Regions from separate parts of the Pseudomonas sp. E102 genome, predicted to be linked through region 1. Evidence: predicted binding sites of a transcription regulator. Region 1 holds the regulator's gene; each other region holds the start of a gene.
The links. The regulator FliA, encoded in region 1, starts transcription of late flagellar genes. The targets are predictions, from matches to a motif close to CTAAAGTTTNNNNNNNNNNNGCCGNTAA.
Positions count from the first base shown of each region.

Region 2: the regulator FliA is predicted to act here: its motif matches at 2,885-2,912, upstream of flgM (flagellar biosynthesis anti-sigma factor FlgM).
Region 3: the regulator FliA is predicted to act here: its motif matches at 2,390-2,417, upstream of motA (flagellar motor stator protein MotA).

Region 1 is NZ_CP084025.1:915,425-920,640, forward strand. It holds gene flhA (flagellar biosynthesis protein FlhA) at 1-668, shown strand, start outside; gene flhF (flagellar biosynthesis protein FlhF) at 680-2,029, shown strand; gene fleN (flagellar synthesis regulator FleN) at 2,146-2,976, shown strand; gene fliA (RNA polymerase sigma factor FliA) at 2,973-3,716, shown strand; gene DOCECA_RS04380 (chemotaxis response regulator CheY) at 3,884-4,255, shown strand; gene DOCECA_RS04385 (protein phosphatase CheZ) at 4,274-5,059, shown strand; gene DOCECA_RS04390 (chemotaxis protein CheA) at 5,090-5,216, shown strand, end outside.
Region 2 is NZ_CP084025.1:3,462,692-3,467,907, forward strand. It holds gene cheR (protein-glutamate O-methyltransferase CheR) at 125-952, opposite strand; gene DOCECA_RS15820 (chemotaxis protein CheV) at 1,007-1,933, opposite strand; gene flgA (flagellar basal body P-ring formation chaperone FlgA) at 2,012-2,776, shown strand; gene flgM (flagellar biosynthesis anti-sigma factor FlgM) at 2,949-3,263, shown strand; gene DOCECA_RS15835 (flagella synthesis protein FlgN) at 3,312-3,779, shown strand; gene DOCECA_RS15840 (flagellar brake protein) at 3,872-4,618, shown strand; gene DOCECA_RS15845 (MFS transporter) at 4,682-5,216, opposite strand, start outside.
Region 3 is NZ_CP084025.1:4,339,895-4,345,110, reverse strand. It holds gene DOCECA_RS19740 (rhodanese-like domain-containing protein) at 1-738, opposite strand, end outside; gene DOCECA_RS19735 (HDOD domain-containing protein) at 781-2,319, opposite strand; gene motA (flagellar motor stator protein MotA) at 2,486-3,337, shown strand; gene motB (flagellar motor protein MotB) at 3,500-4,570, shown strand; gene rsgA (small ribosomal subunit biogenesis GTPase RsgA) at 4,651-5,216, opposite strand, start outside.

The DNA.
Region 1 (5,216 bases):
ATACCGTGGTGGACGCCAGCACGGTCGTGGCGACCCACTTGAACCAGATTCTCTACAAGCATTCCAGCGAGCTGATCGGTCACGAAGAAGTCCAGCAACTGCTGCAAGTACTGGCCAAAGGCTCGCCGAAACTGGCTGAAGAATTGGTGCCGGGCGTGGTTTCGTTGTCCCAATTGCTCAAGGTGTTGCAGGCGCTGCTGGCCGAACAGGTTCCGGTGCGCGACATACGCAGCATTGCCGAAGCGATCGCCAACAACGCTTCGAAGAGTCAAGATACCGCCGCTCTGGTGGCTGCGGTGCGGGTCGGCGTATCCCGCGCAATCGTCCAAAGCATTGTAGGCACTGAGTCTGAGCTGCCTGTGATCACTCTGGAACCAAGGTTGGAACAGATATTGCTCAATAGTCTGCAGAAGGCAGGACAAGGCTCGGAAGAGGGTGTTCTGCTGGAGCCAAGCATGGCCGAGAAGCTGCAGCGTTCGCTGATCGAAGCAGCCCAGCGGCAAGAGATGCAAGGCCAACCGGTGATCCTGCTGGTGGCCGGTCCGATTCGCGCGATGCTTTCGCGGTTCGGGCGCCTCGCGGTCCCGGGGCTGCATGTGCTGGCGTACCAGGAAATACCGGACAACAAGCAAGTGACCATCGTTGCGACAGTAGGGCCCAACGGCTGAGGTAGTGGTTTATGCAAGTGAAGCGTTTTTTCGCCGCCGATATGCGTCAGGCCATGAAACTGGTTCGTGACGAGCTGGGCGCTGAAGCAGCCATCATCGGCAACCGTCGTATCGCCGGCGGTGTCGAGCTGACGGCGGCCCTGGACTACAAATTGTCGGCGCTGGCCCCTCGCGTTCCGAACATGGAGCTCGAGGACGAGCTGCGCAAGACTCAGTCGCGCATCGCCAGCGCCCAGGCCGAGTTGAGCCTGCGCAGCAGCGAAGGCTCGGCCAGCGCGGGCACCAATCGTCAATTGTTCGCCGGCCAGCCACTGACCGCAGGCCTGCCGCTGACCGCTGCCGAACCGCTGATCGAGCCGACGCCGGCCGAACCGCGTCGTCCGGCACCGGTACCCGTTGCCGCAGCCGCGGGCGTTGATCCCCGTGCCCTGGACTCGATGCGCTTCGAACTCAACAGCCTGCGCGAGCTGATGGAAGTCCAGCTCGGCTCGCTGGCCTGGAACCAACTGCAAGGCAGCCGTCCGGCCCAGGCCAACCTGTGGCGTCGCCTGCAACGCATTGGCCTGTCCGGCCCGCTGGCGCGCGACCTGCTGGCATTGATCAGCGACATCGACGAGCCTCGCCAGGCCTGGCGCATGCTGCTTGCGCACCTGGCGCGGATGATCGCCACGCCGGAAGTCGAGCCACTGGAAGAGGGCGGAGTAATCGCCATGGTCGGCCCGGCCGGCATGGGCAAGACCACCACTCTGGCCAAGCTCGCGGCCCGTTATGTACTCAAGTACGGCGCCCAGAGTATCGCCCTGGTGAGCATGGACAGTTTCCGCATCGGTGCCCAGGAGCAACTCAAGACCTTGGGCCGGATCCTCAATGTGTCGGTGACCCATGTGGATCCGGGCCAGTCCCTGGCCCAGGCGCTGGAACCGCTGATGCGCAAGCGCGTCGTACTGATCGACACCGCCGGCCTGCAAGCCAGCGATCCGGCCCTGCGCATGCAGCTGGAAAGCCTGGCCGGGCGTGGCATCAAGTCAAAAAATTATCTCGTGTTGGCAACCACCAGCCAGAAACAGGTTCTAACCGCCGCATACCACAGTTACAAACGCTGCGGGCTGGCCGGCTGCATCCTGACTAAGCTGGACGAAACGGCAAGCCTGGGCGAGGTGTTGAGCCTGGCGATCGGTCATGAACTACCGGTGGCCTACCTGACCGACGGGCCGCGGATCCCGGATGATTTGCATCTGCCGCGCCGTCATCAACTGGTCAGTCGTGCCGTGAGTGTGCAAATGCAGGAAGAACCCAGCGAAGAAGCCATGGCTGACATGTTCGCTGATATCTACCACAGCCCGACCAAGCAGGTTGGCTGAGGTATTCATGAATATTTTTTGTACCTACATCGATGGTCTGCCATGCATTGTTCCGTATGTGAACGCGCAGCCAGTAATGTGGCCTCCGTCTAAGTAAGACAAGGTAAAGAACGAACATGGGCAGCATGCATCCCGTACAGGTGATCGCGGTGACCGGCGGCAAAGGTGGCGTCGGGAAGACTAACGTGTCAGTGAACTTGTCCCTGGCTCTGGCAGAGCTTGGCCGACGGGTCATGCTGCTGGACGCCGACCTGGGCCTGGCGAACGTCGACGTGCTGCTGGGGCTCACACCCAAGCGCACGCTGGCGGACGTGATCGAAGGGCGCTGTGAATTGCGCGACGTGCTGTTGCAAGGCCCCGGCGGGATTCGCATCGTGCCGGCCGCCTCCGGCACCCAGAGCATGGTTCACCTGACCCCGGCGCAGCACGCCGGCCTGATCCAGGCCTTCAGCGACATCGGTGACAACCTCGATGTGCTGGTGATCGACACGGCAGCCGGTATCGGTGACTCGGTGGTCAGTTTCGTGCGCGCCGCCCAGGAAGTGTTGCTGGTGGTCTGCGACGAACCGACGTCGATCACCGACGCCTACGCGCTGATCAAACTGCTTAACCGCGACTATGGCATGAACCGCTTTCGCGTCCTGGCCAACATGGCCCAAAGCCCACAGGAAGGACGCAACCTGTTCGCCAAGTTGACCAAGGTCACGGATCGCTTCCTGGACGTCGCCCTGCAATACGTCGGCGCAGTGCCTTACGACGAAAGCGTACGCAAGGCTGTCCAGAAGCAACGTGCCGTTTATGAAGCTTTTCCTCGTTCCAAATGCGCCCTGGCGTTCAAGGCGATCGCCCAGAAGGTCGACACCTGGCCGCTGCCGGCCAACCCACGTGGGCATCTGGAATTTTTCGTCGAGCGTCTCGTGCAACAAACAGCAGGGCCCGTGTTATGACAGCCAGCGGTTACAACCATCTCTACAAAAAATCGGCACGGGACGCCCAGTACGAATTGATCGAGCGTTACGCGCCACTGGTCAAGCGCATCGCCTACCACTTGCTGGCGCGTTTGCCGGCCAGTGTCCAGGTCGAGGACTTGATCCAGGCGGGCATGATCGGCCTGCTCGAAGTGTCGAACAAATACGACGCGAGCAAGGGCGCCAGTTTCGAGACATACGCCGGTATCCGTATCCGCGGGGCGATGCTCGATGAGGTCCGCAAGGGCGACTGGGCGCCGCGTTCGGTGCATCGCAACACCCGCATGGTCAGCGACGCGATTCGTGCGATTGAAGCGAAAACCGGGCGAGACGCTAAAGATCACGAGGTTGCGGCCGAACTCCAGTTGAGTCTCGATGATTATTACGGGATTTTGAACGATACCTTGGGCAGTCGCCTGTTCAGTTTCGACGACCTGTTGCAGGACGGCGAACACGAAGGGCTGCACGAGGACGGCGCGAGTGCTCACATGGAGCCGTCGCGCGACCTGGAAGATGAACGTTTCCAGAGCGCCCTGGCGGATGCGATTGCCAATTTGCCGGAGCGTGAGCGACTGGTCTTGGCGCTGTACTACGACGAAGAGCTGAACCTCAAGGAAATCGGTGAAGTCCTGGGGGTAAGCGAATCGCGGGTCAGCCAGTTACATAGCCAGTGCGCGGCCCGCTTGCGGGGGCGTTTGGGGGAGTGGCGAGCGCGCTGACGAGCAGTGTGGGGACGCTGCGAGCGGGGCTGGCATGGCGTATGCCGGGCCAGTCTCCATCCGTTGTGCTCCATACCGTTGTCGAGTGTTGTGCCGGATTGATTGAAATGGCGCGTCTAGGTGCTGGGCGCGTTTAAGACTGCTTGGAGGTCGAATTGGACAAGAACATGAAAATCCTCATCGTTGATGACTTCTCAACGATGCGGCGGATCATAAAAAACCTGTTGCGTGACCTCGGGTTCACCAACACGGTCGAGGCCGACGATGGCACAACCGCCATTCCGGTCCTCAACAGCGGGAGCATCGACTTTCTGGTGACTGACTGGAACATGCCTGGCATGACCGGTATCGACTTGCTGCGCCACGTGCGCGCCGACGAAAAACTCAAGCACCTCCCGGTGCTGATGGTCACTGCCGAAGCCAAGCGCGAGCAGATCATCGAAGCGGCCCAGGCCGGTGTGAACGGCTATGTGGTCAAACCCTTCACGGCCCAGGCGTTGAAAGAGAAGATCGAAAAAATCTTCGAACGCATCGGTTAACGGCGCCACGGGGGAGCTATGGACAACGAATCTTCAATGGGCGATTTCGAATCGACCCTGAAAAAACATGCCCGCGAACTGGTAGACAGCCTTGAAAAGGGCCGCTTCGGCGATGCGGTTCAAATGATTCATGAGCTCAACCAGACCCGTGATCGCGGTCTGTACCAGGAAGTCGGCAAGCTCACCCGTGAACTGCACAGCGCGATCGTCAATTTCCAGATCGATCCGAACATGCCGCAGGCCGAGGAAGTCTCGCAGATCACCGACGCCACCGAGCGCCTGGGTTATGTGGTCAAGCTGACCGAAGCCGCAGCGAACCGCACCATGGACCTGGTGGAAAGCGCAACGCCCCTGGTCAACGGCCTGAGCGAGGAAGCCCAGGCGTTGAGCACCGATTGGGGACGGTTCATGCGTCGCGAAGTCGGCGCCGAGGAGTTCCGGGAGCTGGCCCGTCGGGTTGACGGTTTCCTGGCGCGCAGCAGCGCCGAGAATCGCGCCGTGGCCAGCAACCTCAACGACATTCTGCTGGCCCAGGACTATCAAGACCTGACCGGCCAGGTGATCAAGCGTGTGACCCAGCTGGTCACCGAAGTGGAAAGCAACCTGCTCAAACTGGTGCTGATGGCTAGCCAGGTCGACCGCTTTGCAGGTATCGAACACGACCGTGAAGCGATGCTTGCCGAAAAAGATCCACAAAAACATCTCTCTCAGGGTGAAGGTCCGCAGATTCATGCCGATAAAAGAGAAGACGTTGTGTCCGGTCAGGACGATGTGGACGATTTGCTGTCCAGCCTTGGATTCTAAGTTTTAGCCCTATTTTAGGAGCAGCCATTAATGAGCTTCGGCGCCGATGAAGAGATCCTTCAGGATTTCCTGGTTGAGGCCGGCGAGATTCTAGAGCAACTATCCGAACAGCTGGTCGAGCTGGAAAGCCGACCTGATGATGCGGATCTGCTCAATG
Region 2 (5,216 bases), 2.5 Mb from region 1:
GATGTCGTCTGCAATACCGCTATCGCGAGCAAGCTCGCTCCCACAGGGGACAGTGGTGATTGAATATGAGCACGCAAAAAAAAACGGGAGCCCCTAGGGACTCCCGTTCTACCATCCAAGCCAATCACTTCGCCTGGTAAATGATCCCCGGGCTGCACTGGACCATCTGGTAATGGTCCGGCAAGCCGTTCAACGCCTCGGATGCACCCAGGAACAGATAACCACCCGGTTTCAGGGTGCTGTGGATGCGCGTCAGGATGTCCTTCTTCACCTCAGCGGAAAAGTAGATCAACACGTTGCGGCAGAACACGATGTCGAACTTGCCCAGGCTGGCGTAACTGTCCAGCAAGTTGAACGAGCGAAACTCCACGCGGCTCTTGATGGGCGCCTTGACCACCCATTTGCCCGGTCCCTTGGCGTCGAAATAACGTTGCAGGCGATCGGGCGACAGGCCGCGGCCGATGGCCAGGCTGTCGTACTCGCCGGTCTTGCAGTTGTTGAGCATGGTCCCGGACAGGTCGGTGGCGACGATCTGCACGCCGCCTTTCAACTGGCCAATGTTGGTGCGCTCGAACTCATCAATGGACATCGACAAGGAATAAGGTTCCTGCCCCGACGAACAGGCCGCCGACCAGATCCGCAGGCGCTGGCCCGGGCTGGCCTTGATGGCCGCCGGCAATACCTTGTTCTTCAATACCTCAAAGGGATAGGTGTCACGAAACCACAGGGTTTCGTTGGTGGTCATGGCGTCCACGACCATCTCGCGCAAGCCACTGCGCGGCTGGGTCTGGATACGCTGAACCAACTCGCCCAATGACTTGATGCCCTGTTGTTCCATCAACTTATTGAGACGGCTCGACACCAGGTACTGCTTGTTTTCACCAAGCAAGATGCCACAGGCTTTTTCCAGGAAGACCCGGAACTGTTCGAAATCCAAATTACCCGTAGACAAAATACCGCCTCTTTTCACTGTATTGACTTGCCGGGCGCACAACGCGCCCGACCTTTAGCCTGCTGACTTGATTCGCTCGACGACTCGGGAAGCGAGGTCATCGGGCCGGAACTTGGCCAGGAAGTCATCGGCGCCGACCTTCTTGACCATTGCCTGGTTGAACACCCCAGACAACGAAGTATGCAAGATGATGTGCAGCTTTTGCATGCGCGGGTCGCTGCGGATTTCCGATGTCAGCGTGTAGCCGTCCATCTCCGGCATCTCGATGTCGGAGATCATCATCAGGAACTCCTCTTCCGGCTTCTTGCCTTCGTCGACCAGGTTGCGCAGGTAATCCAGCGCTTGCCGCCCATCGTTCAGCGCAATCACTTCGACGCCGACCGTTTGCAGGCAACGCGTGACCTGCTTACGGGCCACCGAGGAGTCGTCGACGGTCAGCACCCGCAGGGAAACCGCCTTGTGCTGGGTCTCGGCATCTATCACGCCAACGGAAATCGTTTCCGGGGTCGGCGCCACTTCGGCGAGGATTTTCTCCACGTCGATGATTTCCACCAACTGGTTATCGACCCGGGTCACCGCCGTGAGGTAGTGGTCGCGGCCGGTCCCTTTGGGTGGTGGATGGATCTCTTCCCAGTTCATGTTGACGATGCGCTCCACCGATCGCACCAGGAACCCTTGGGTCTTGGTGTTGTACTCGGTGATGATCACAAACGGATTGCTCTGGTCCAGCAGTCGGCCGGAACCGGTCGCCATCGCCAGGTCGAGAATCGGGATGGTCGCTCCCCGGATATTCGCCACACCGCACACGACGGGACTGGATTTCGGCATCAGGGTCAGCTTGGGGCATTGCAGCACCTCGCGAACCTTGAACACGTTGATCCCATACAATTGTCGGCCGTCGAGACGGAACAACAACAGCTCCAGGCGATTCTGACCCACCAGCTGTGTGCGCTGGTTTACCGAATCCATCACTCCCGCCATGCCCTGACTCCTACCTAACGCTAATGTGTCCGACGCGCATTCATCACTAAACGGCACGGGGCTTGCTATTGAACCGGCATGAACGCACAAACGACATTTTCTCGACGCCTGACCACTCACTGCCGCCACTGGCTCGGTGCACTGCTGGCTGCCTGCCTGCTCGCTTCGGGCGGTCCTGCCCTTGGTGCCGCTGCGGTAACCTTGCCTGATCTCCTTATCGGCGTCACTCAGGGCTTTCTTGAGTTCACCGTAGAAGACTATCTGGCAACCAGTCAAACCGAAGGTCGCTACGAGATTGAAGTCAACCAGCTCGACCCGCGCCTGCGGATGCCGATGTGCGACAAGGAATTGACTGCCTCGCTGGAGAGCCCGGCCAGGCCCCTGGGCCGCGTCACGGTGAAGGTTCGTTGCGATAGCGCCGCGCCCTGGACGGTGTTCGTGCCCGCTCAAGTGCGCCTGTACCGGGAAATTGTCACCACCACTCGCCCACTCAAGCGGGCCGGGATCGTCGAGCCGCAGGACGTGGTGCTGCGTGAGCGCGACGTCAGCCAGATCAGCCAGGGTTTCCTGACGTCCGTCGATGAGGCCATTGGGCAGAAACTTGTCCGACCAATGGTCGCCGACCAGGTGGTGACCCAGGTGCATCTGGAACAGGCCGAGGTGGTTCGCAAGGGCGACCAGGTGGTCATCACCGCTCGCAGCGGCACCCTGGCCGTGCGGATGCCCGGCGAGGCCCTGGCCAACGGTGGCATGCGCGAACAGATTCGGGTGAAAAACCTCAATTCCCAACGGGTCATCAAGGCACAGGTGATAGCGCCTGGCCAGGTGGAAGTGGCTATGTAAGAGGCTGTAAGGAGGGTAGACAGGCTGGCGCTTGACCTCGGTGTTCCCTAGACTGTGCCTTGTACGAAGGCAAGCGCGGACGTGCGCTCGTTCATTTGAAAAATGAGCCTAAAGTTTTTTTGGGGATGGCCGAAAACATGGCAAGCGTCCAAATACCCAGAGGTTTTTTACCATGGTCATCGATTTCAATCGTTTAAACAGCTCCTCGCCCCTGACAGGCACTGCGCGCACCAGCGCCAGCAAGGAAACCGTCGAAACCGACAAATCCAAGCCAGCCGACCAGGCCGCCACTGTCAGCAACGGGGAATCGGTACACCTCAGCAATGAGGCTCAACAGTTGCAGAAGGTCACTGACAAGCTGCGCGATCAACCTGTCGTCGACAACGCCCGCGTGGCCGCGTTGAAAGCAGCAATCGCCGATGGCAGCTATCAAGTCGACAGCAACCGTGTAGCCAGCAAGCTGCTCAACTTCGAAGCCCAGCGCTAGGCCCCCGCCTGCGCCAGGCTTTTGGACGCTTAAGACCCAAGGCCAGCCATGCACGACACTCATTTATTGCAACTGATCATCGACGACTTTGCTCCAGCGCAACAATTGTTGGAGCTGTTGCAGACCGAAGCCCTGGCATTGCACGGGCGGGACATGCCCCTGCTGGAAAATATTCTGGCGCAAAAGCAGGCATTGATCATTTTGCTCGACCAGCATGGCCGCAAGCGCAGCGAAATCCTCGCCAGCCTCAACCTGCCCGCCGATAACAGTGGCCTTGAGCAATTGGCCAGCCAATCGTCGATCGGCGATCAGCTGTTGTCGCAAAGCGCCGTGCTCAACGACCTGCTCAACCAGTGCCAGGCCGCCAATGCTCGAAACGGCCAGTCTATCCTGATGCAACAGGCCGCCACCGCCAATCAGTTGCGTATTCTCAATGGCGGCGAAATCCCGACGCTCTATGACGCTCGCGGCTCGACCGCGAAAATGGTCAAGCACCGCCCGCTCAGCCAGGCATGAAGCGAACGATGCCGGAGCACTATCAACGCGCGATACATGCTGGCAAAATGCTGGCTCTTTGTAGTCGTATTTTGCCTGGAGATTGACCCACCGTGTTCAATGCCTCAAACGCGGATGATGCTCCGCAGCCGCCCAAGGTCCTCGCCACCCCTCTGGAAATCTCCGGCAATCTGCGGATGCTGCAAGACAGTCACGACCCGCTGATCATCACCTTCCACGAGCGCAGCCAGCGGTTCCAGAGTTACCTGGTGGATGTCGATCGCGAAACGAACACCATCGCCCTGGACGAAATGATTCCTCGGGACGGTGAACGTTTCCTACTGGCCGGCGAGCCGTTTCGCGTCGAGGGTTTCCATGACGGCGTGCGCATCGCGTGGGAGGGCAACGGCCCATTGACCATTCAGGAATCGAGCGATGGCCGCTGCTATCGCGGCGCCTTGCCTGAAGAAGTGGTTTATCACCAACGCCGCAACGCCTTCCGGGCCGCATTGAAACTGGCGCAACTGGTGAACGTGGAGTTGGGAGGCGACAAGCTCAAATCACCGGTGAATGGCAAGCTGTTGGATATTTCCGCAACCGGCTGCAAGCTGCGCTTCGATGGCGATATCACTGAACGGCTGCAGCTGGGCCAGGTTTACGAGCGCTTCATCGCCGCCCTACCGTTTGGCAGCATGACCGCGCCGGTGGAGCTGCGCTACCTGCATTTCGAAGAGCGGATCAACACCACGTTCGCAGGCGTGCGCTTCCATAACATCAGCGGCCTGGTACAACGCCAGGTGGAACGCTTCGTGTATCAATTGCAGCGTGAAGCCCGTCGGTTCGATAAAGACGATTTCTGATTTCCGGCGCGCTATAAAAACGGGCAATCCCTTTGCAAGGATTGCCCTTTTTTTATGCCGGTCTCAGGGCCTGGCCTGGGTGAAATCGGACGGTGGCAGTTCGTCGTTGGCGCCTTCGGTGACCGGCTCCAATTCAGGTTGAGGCTCGGGCTCGACGTCCGGATTGGGCGAGGCCTGCATCTGCTCCTGCACCACTTGCTCGTCGACCCGCGGATCGAGGCACGCCACCAAGGGTGAACTGGTCATGTTGTCCGGCATGGCCACGTGATGCAGCGGCGCGTCGTCGACCTGGTGCAGGTTGGTGACCGCTTTCGGCCGGATCCGCCATACCAGCAGCAACGCAAACAGGGCAAAAAAGCCATAGAGCATCTGGCTGCCGTACAGCTTCATCAGCACCCCGGCCACCAACGGGCCGATGCTGGCGCCCACGCCGTAGGTCACTAGCAGCATCGCGGTGAGCGACACCCGGCGATCACCCTCGACGTGGTCATTGGAAAACGCGACCGCCAGCGGGTACAGGCAAAACTGCACCAACGAACAGCAGAAACCGGCGATGAACAATACTTCCAGCGGCGCCTTCGACAGGATGGCCAGCGGC
Region 3 (5,216 bases), 2.3 Mb from region 1:
GAGCGCCTTGGCCACCAGATAGGTGAAGCCAGAGCGGTGGTGGGTCTGGCAGTGGGTGATGACTTCTTTATCGGGCGTGATGCCCAGCTGTTCGAGAATCTGCGGCATGTCCTTGCGGATGCGCAGGCTGCGCGCAGGATCCATGCCGGCCGTCCATTCGAAATTGACCGCGCCGGGGATGTGTCCGCCCCGGGCCGCCACGACTTTTTCACCGGAATATTCCAGCGGGCCGCGCGCATCCCAGATCGCCAGGTCTTTCGAGCCAAGACGGCTTTGCAGGTACTCGCGAGTGGCGGTGGGTTCGTCGTGCAGCACCAGGCTGACATCGCCGGCGGCCGGCGCCGGGGTGTCGATCGACACCGGCAGGCCCTGGTCCAGCCAGGACAACAGCCCGCCGTCGAGATAGTGGTAGTTGGAGTGCCCGATCACGTCGAGCAGCCAGATAAAACGCCCGGCCCAGCCGCCGCCTTCGTCGTCATACACCACATAGACCGCGCCAGGGTTATGCCCGAGTTCGCCGAACAGCGTTTCCAGGTCGGCCTTCGCCGGCAACAGTCCCGGCGCCGGGGGCTGGCCCAGTTGCGTGCGTTTGGGATCGACGAAGCGCGCGCCAGGAATATGGCCGGTGCTGTAGCGCGCCGCGCTGGTCAGGTCCACCAGAATCAGATTGGGAGCATCGAGGCGCGGCAAGAGCTCGTTGGGCTCGATTACCAGCGGCAAGCCAGAGAAGTCAGGCATGTGAGGTCTCCTGGGGCGCAAAGGGAAGGGATTGTAGCAAGTTCAGCGGCCACGGTTGGTAAAGCTGTGCAGGGCCCTTTCGATGCATTGCACGGTTTTGCCGAAAGCCTGAACGGTCACGTCCGAGAACGGACCGCCACCCTGGTCCGCGACCACTAGCATGATCACCCGTCCATTACACGTCAGTGAGCGCAACAGCAGGTGCTCGCCCCGGAACAGGGCGCGAAGGGCCGGAGGCAGCAAGGCGGAGAACTGGGCGTTGTTCTCTGGAGTCAGGCGAACCTGGGCCTGTTGAGCCAGTAGCCGCTGCAAGACCTTGCTTTGGCTGATGGAGAAGCTCATCGCCGCTGCTTCCTTGGGCAGGCCGGCGGTCTGATGTACACGAACACTGGTCTGGCTGCGATCGGGCATTAAAATCATCACCCGGCGCATGCCGCACGCCACCAGGGTATCTCGCGCCGAAGTGGTCAGGTGCATGGCGTTGCTGAAAGGGCTCGGTTCCACCAGCAGCGCGGCGCATTGCTTGCGCCATTGGGACAGGTCCTGGGCGCTGGGCGGGGCGGAGGGCAACAAGCCGGGATGCACGCGGCGGCTGCCCAGGGGCCAGATCAGTGCCACGGCGGGGTGCCAGAGGTCCGGCATGGTGTGCTGGCGAGCACTGTTGGCGGCTTGTTGGTGCAGTTGCTGCTGAAGTTCGTCCATCTGCATCTGTAGATACAGGCTGGTGAGGTATTGCCAGCGAGCGCTGTGCGGGCTTTCCCAGGCCTCTTGCGCCGACAGTGCCAGACCATTGGCCAGCAGCACTGTATTGGCGGGTTGATTGAGCCAGCGCCGCAGCGTCGGGTCGTCGTCTAGGCGATTTTGCTGGCGTAGCGGATGTTCGCTGTCGCGGGCGATGCGCAGCACTTTCATCAGTTCGCGGCGTTCATTCAGCAGCAGGCGATAGCCTTGCGCCACCCAGATGGGCAGGCGCCACGCCTCCACCAACGCGAGGCAGATGTTCAGCAGGCTGACGCCGAACAGTTCGCGCTCGACCTGTCTGGCCGGCTGGCGTTTATGGACGACCCGCAGCTCCCATTCCGCCAGCAGGCGTGGATGGGTCAGGGCCAAGGGCCAGAGCGGCGACAGGAACAACAGGCTGCCCCAGTGGATGTCCTGCCACAGCCGCGCCAGGCGGCTGGCGAAAAAACCATTGGCCTGTTGTGTGGCGTGCTGGCTGATCAATTGCAACTGGCGCAGGGCGACCGGTATCTGGTGCGCCGGTAGCGAAGGCAGGCGCGCGAGCAATTCCTCGGTGCGCTTGAGGCCGAGGCGGTTGATCGCCACTTCGAGGTTCTCAGCCGGCTCCGCCAGGCTGCCGTGGGTGTGATGGTTGGCTTCGCGGATGACGCTCAGGGCCAGCGCGGGGCTGTCCTGCATCAATTCGGCGATGTCGCGCAACGAGCGGCGGCTGTCGGAAATGGCCTTGCAGACCAGGTCATGACTGGCCTGGGGCACCGGTAAATGGACGCCTTCGAGCAGCTTTACCCAGCCTTCGATCGTGGTCGGTCTTGGAGTTGGAACGTTCGTTTCGTTAGCCATGGTTGGACGTGATCTTCGCATGAGGTATCTACGCCCGGAACGGGGCAAATTGGCTTTTCGCCGGAACTGGCTATAGTCTGGCGCAGTTTTGCCGATAAGTAGAAGAAGAGATTTTTCAGCTTCCGAATATGACCTTGAACCCGACTTAAATAAGTACTTTCTATCTATGGCTAAAATTATCGGCATCATTGTCGTGTTCGCGAGCGTGCTCGGCGGATACGTGCTTTCCCATGGCAAGATCGCTGCGCTGATCCAACCGTTCGAGGTGATGATCATCGGCGGTGCGGCTCTTGGCGCATTCCTCCAGGCGAACCCTGGCTATATGACCATGCATGTGCTCAAGAAATCCTTGAGCATGTTCGGCTCGCGCTTCAGCCACACCTTCTATCTTGAGGTGCTGGGGCTGGTCTACGAGATCCTCAACAAGAGCCGCCGCGAAGGCATGATGGCGATCGAGGGCGACATCGAAGACGCCGCCGCCAGCCCGATCTTCGCCAAGTACCCTTCGGTGCTGAAAGACGAGCGCATGACCGCGTTCATCTGCGATTACCTGCGCATCATGTCGTCCGGCAACATGGCGCCCCATGAGCTGGAAGGCTTGTTCGACATGGAGCTGTACAGCCTCAAGGAAGACCTGGAGCACCCATCCCACGCAGTCAACGGCATCGCCGACGGCATGCCCGGCTTCGGTATCGTTGCGGCGGTATTGGGTATCGTGGTGACCATGGCGTCCCTGGGTGAAGGCGACCAGGCTTCCATCGGCCTGCACGTGGGTGCGGCACTGGTGGGTACCTTCTTCGGTATTTTGGCCGCGTATGGTTTCTTCGGCCCGCTGGCCCACTCCCTGGCCCATGACGCCAAGGAAGAACTCAATGTCTATGAAGCCATCAAGGCTTCCCTGGTGGCCTCGGCCTCGGGCATGCCACCGTCCCTGGCGGTGGAGTTCGGCCGCAAGGTCCTGTACCCGGCGCACCGTCCAAGCTTTGCCGAGCTGGAACAAGCGGTTCGCGGTCGATAGTGCTCTGCTTTGCAGATACGTTCCTTTTTTGGCGAGTGACTGTTGCTGCCAGACAAGGCGCCGCGACGAGTCATAGCCCGCTATGGCGAGGAGCGGCAATACAGTATGGCAGCAACAGGCACCGTCAAAATGGAACAGTATTTGTGAAGCAGAGCACTCGTTATGGAGAATAACCAACCGATCATCGTCAAGCGCGTCAAGCGTATAGCTGGCGGGCATCACGGCGGCGCCTGGAAAATCGCTTTCGCTGACTTTGCCACGGCGATGATGGCGTTCTTCCTGGTGCTGTGGCTGCTGTCCACGGCGACGCCGGAACAGAAGATCGCGATCGCCGGTTACTTCAAGGACCCGGTGGGTTTTTCCGAGAGCGGCACGCCGTACATCATCGATCTGGGCGGCTCGCCTGTCCTGGCACCGGAAAATACCCTCAACCCCGAGGTCAAGTCCCAGCCCCAGCCCGACAAGGCGACCGTCGACGCCAATGAGGCCGAGGGCATGGCCGAGCAGGTCGAGCGCGAGCGTCTGGAATTGCTCCTGCAAGAGTTGCAGAACAAGGTCGAAGAAAATCCCGAATTGCAGAAGTTCAAGGACCAGATCCTGTTCGAGATCACGCCGAACGGCCTGCGCATCCAGATCATGGACGCCGACAACCGGCCGATGTTCGACTCTGGCAGCGCGCGGCTCAAGCCGTATTTCGAAGACATCCTGCTGGCCATGGCCGACACCATCAAGGCGGTGCCGAACAAGATCAGTATCAGCGGCCATACCGATGCCAAGCCGTACGTGGGCAAAGGCGATTTCGGTAACTGGGAACTCTCGGCCAACCGCGCCAACGCGGCACGTCGCGCCCTGGTGGCGGGCAGCTATCCGGATGAGCAAGTGGCGCGGGTGGTCGGTTATGCGTCTTCGGCACTGTTCGATCGCCAAGACCCTTTCAATCCGGTCAACCGGCGTATCGATATCGTGGTGTTGACCAAGAAGGCCCAAAAAGCCATCGAGGGTTCACAAGCAGACGATTCGGTGCCCGATTCGGTGCCCGGTTCGGTGCCCGATTCGGCCCAAGGCGAGGGCGCGCCAGGTGAAGTGTCGGTGCCACCGGCCGCGCCAGGTGCAGCGGTCGATCCGAACGCCTTGCCGGCGGACCAGCAGCCGGTGCCGGCCCACGAGTTGCGCGAACGCCTGAACCTGTTCGACGACGCCGCACCGAAACCGGCCGAGCCGCCGGCGCAGTGATCCACAAAAAAGCCGACATCATTGTCGGCTTTTTTGTGGGTATCGGTTTACTTGAGACTCGTCACCATAGTGATCAGCTGTCAGTAACTGCTTTCCGGCAGGCTGGCAATGATCGAGCGGTAACTGTTCATACGTTGCTGGTGCACGCGGCCTTCTTCCAGTGCCTTGAGCAAGGCGCACCCGGGTTCGCGATCATGCTTGCAGTCGCGGAAGCGGCAGGTGCCGATCAGCTCGTTGAATTCGATGAAGCCGGCTTCGACATCCGCCCGGCTGACGTGGCCCAGGCCGAATTCGCGGATGCCCGGCGAGTCGATCAGTTCGCCGCCGCCGGGAAAGTGGAACAGCCGCGCGGTGGTTGTGGTGTGTGTGCCCTGGCCGGACAGCTCGGACAACGGCCCGACGCGGGTCTCGACCTCCGGCAGCAGGCTGTTGACCAACGAAGACTTGCCGACGCCGGACTGGCCGACGAACACGCTGATGCGTCCGTCCAGTTGCCGCTGCAATTGTTCCATGCCGTTGCCGTGATGGGCCGAGACCTCCAACACTGGGTAACCCAGGTCCCGATAGACCGACAGCAGTGCGTTCAGCGCCGGGGCGTTGTGCTCATCGATCAGGTCGAACTTGTTGAGCAGCAGCAGCGGACGGA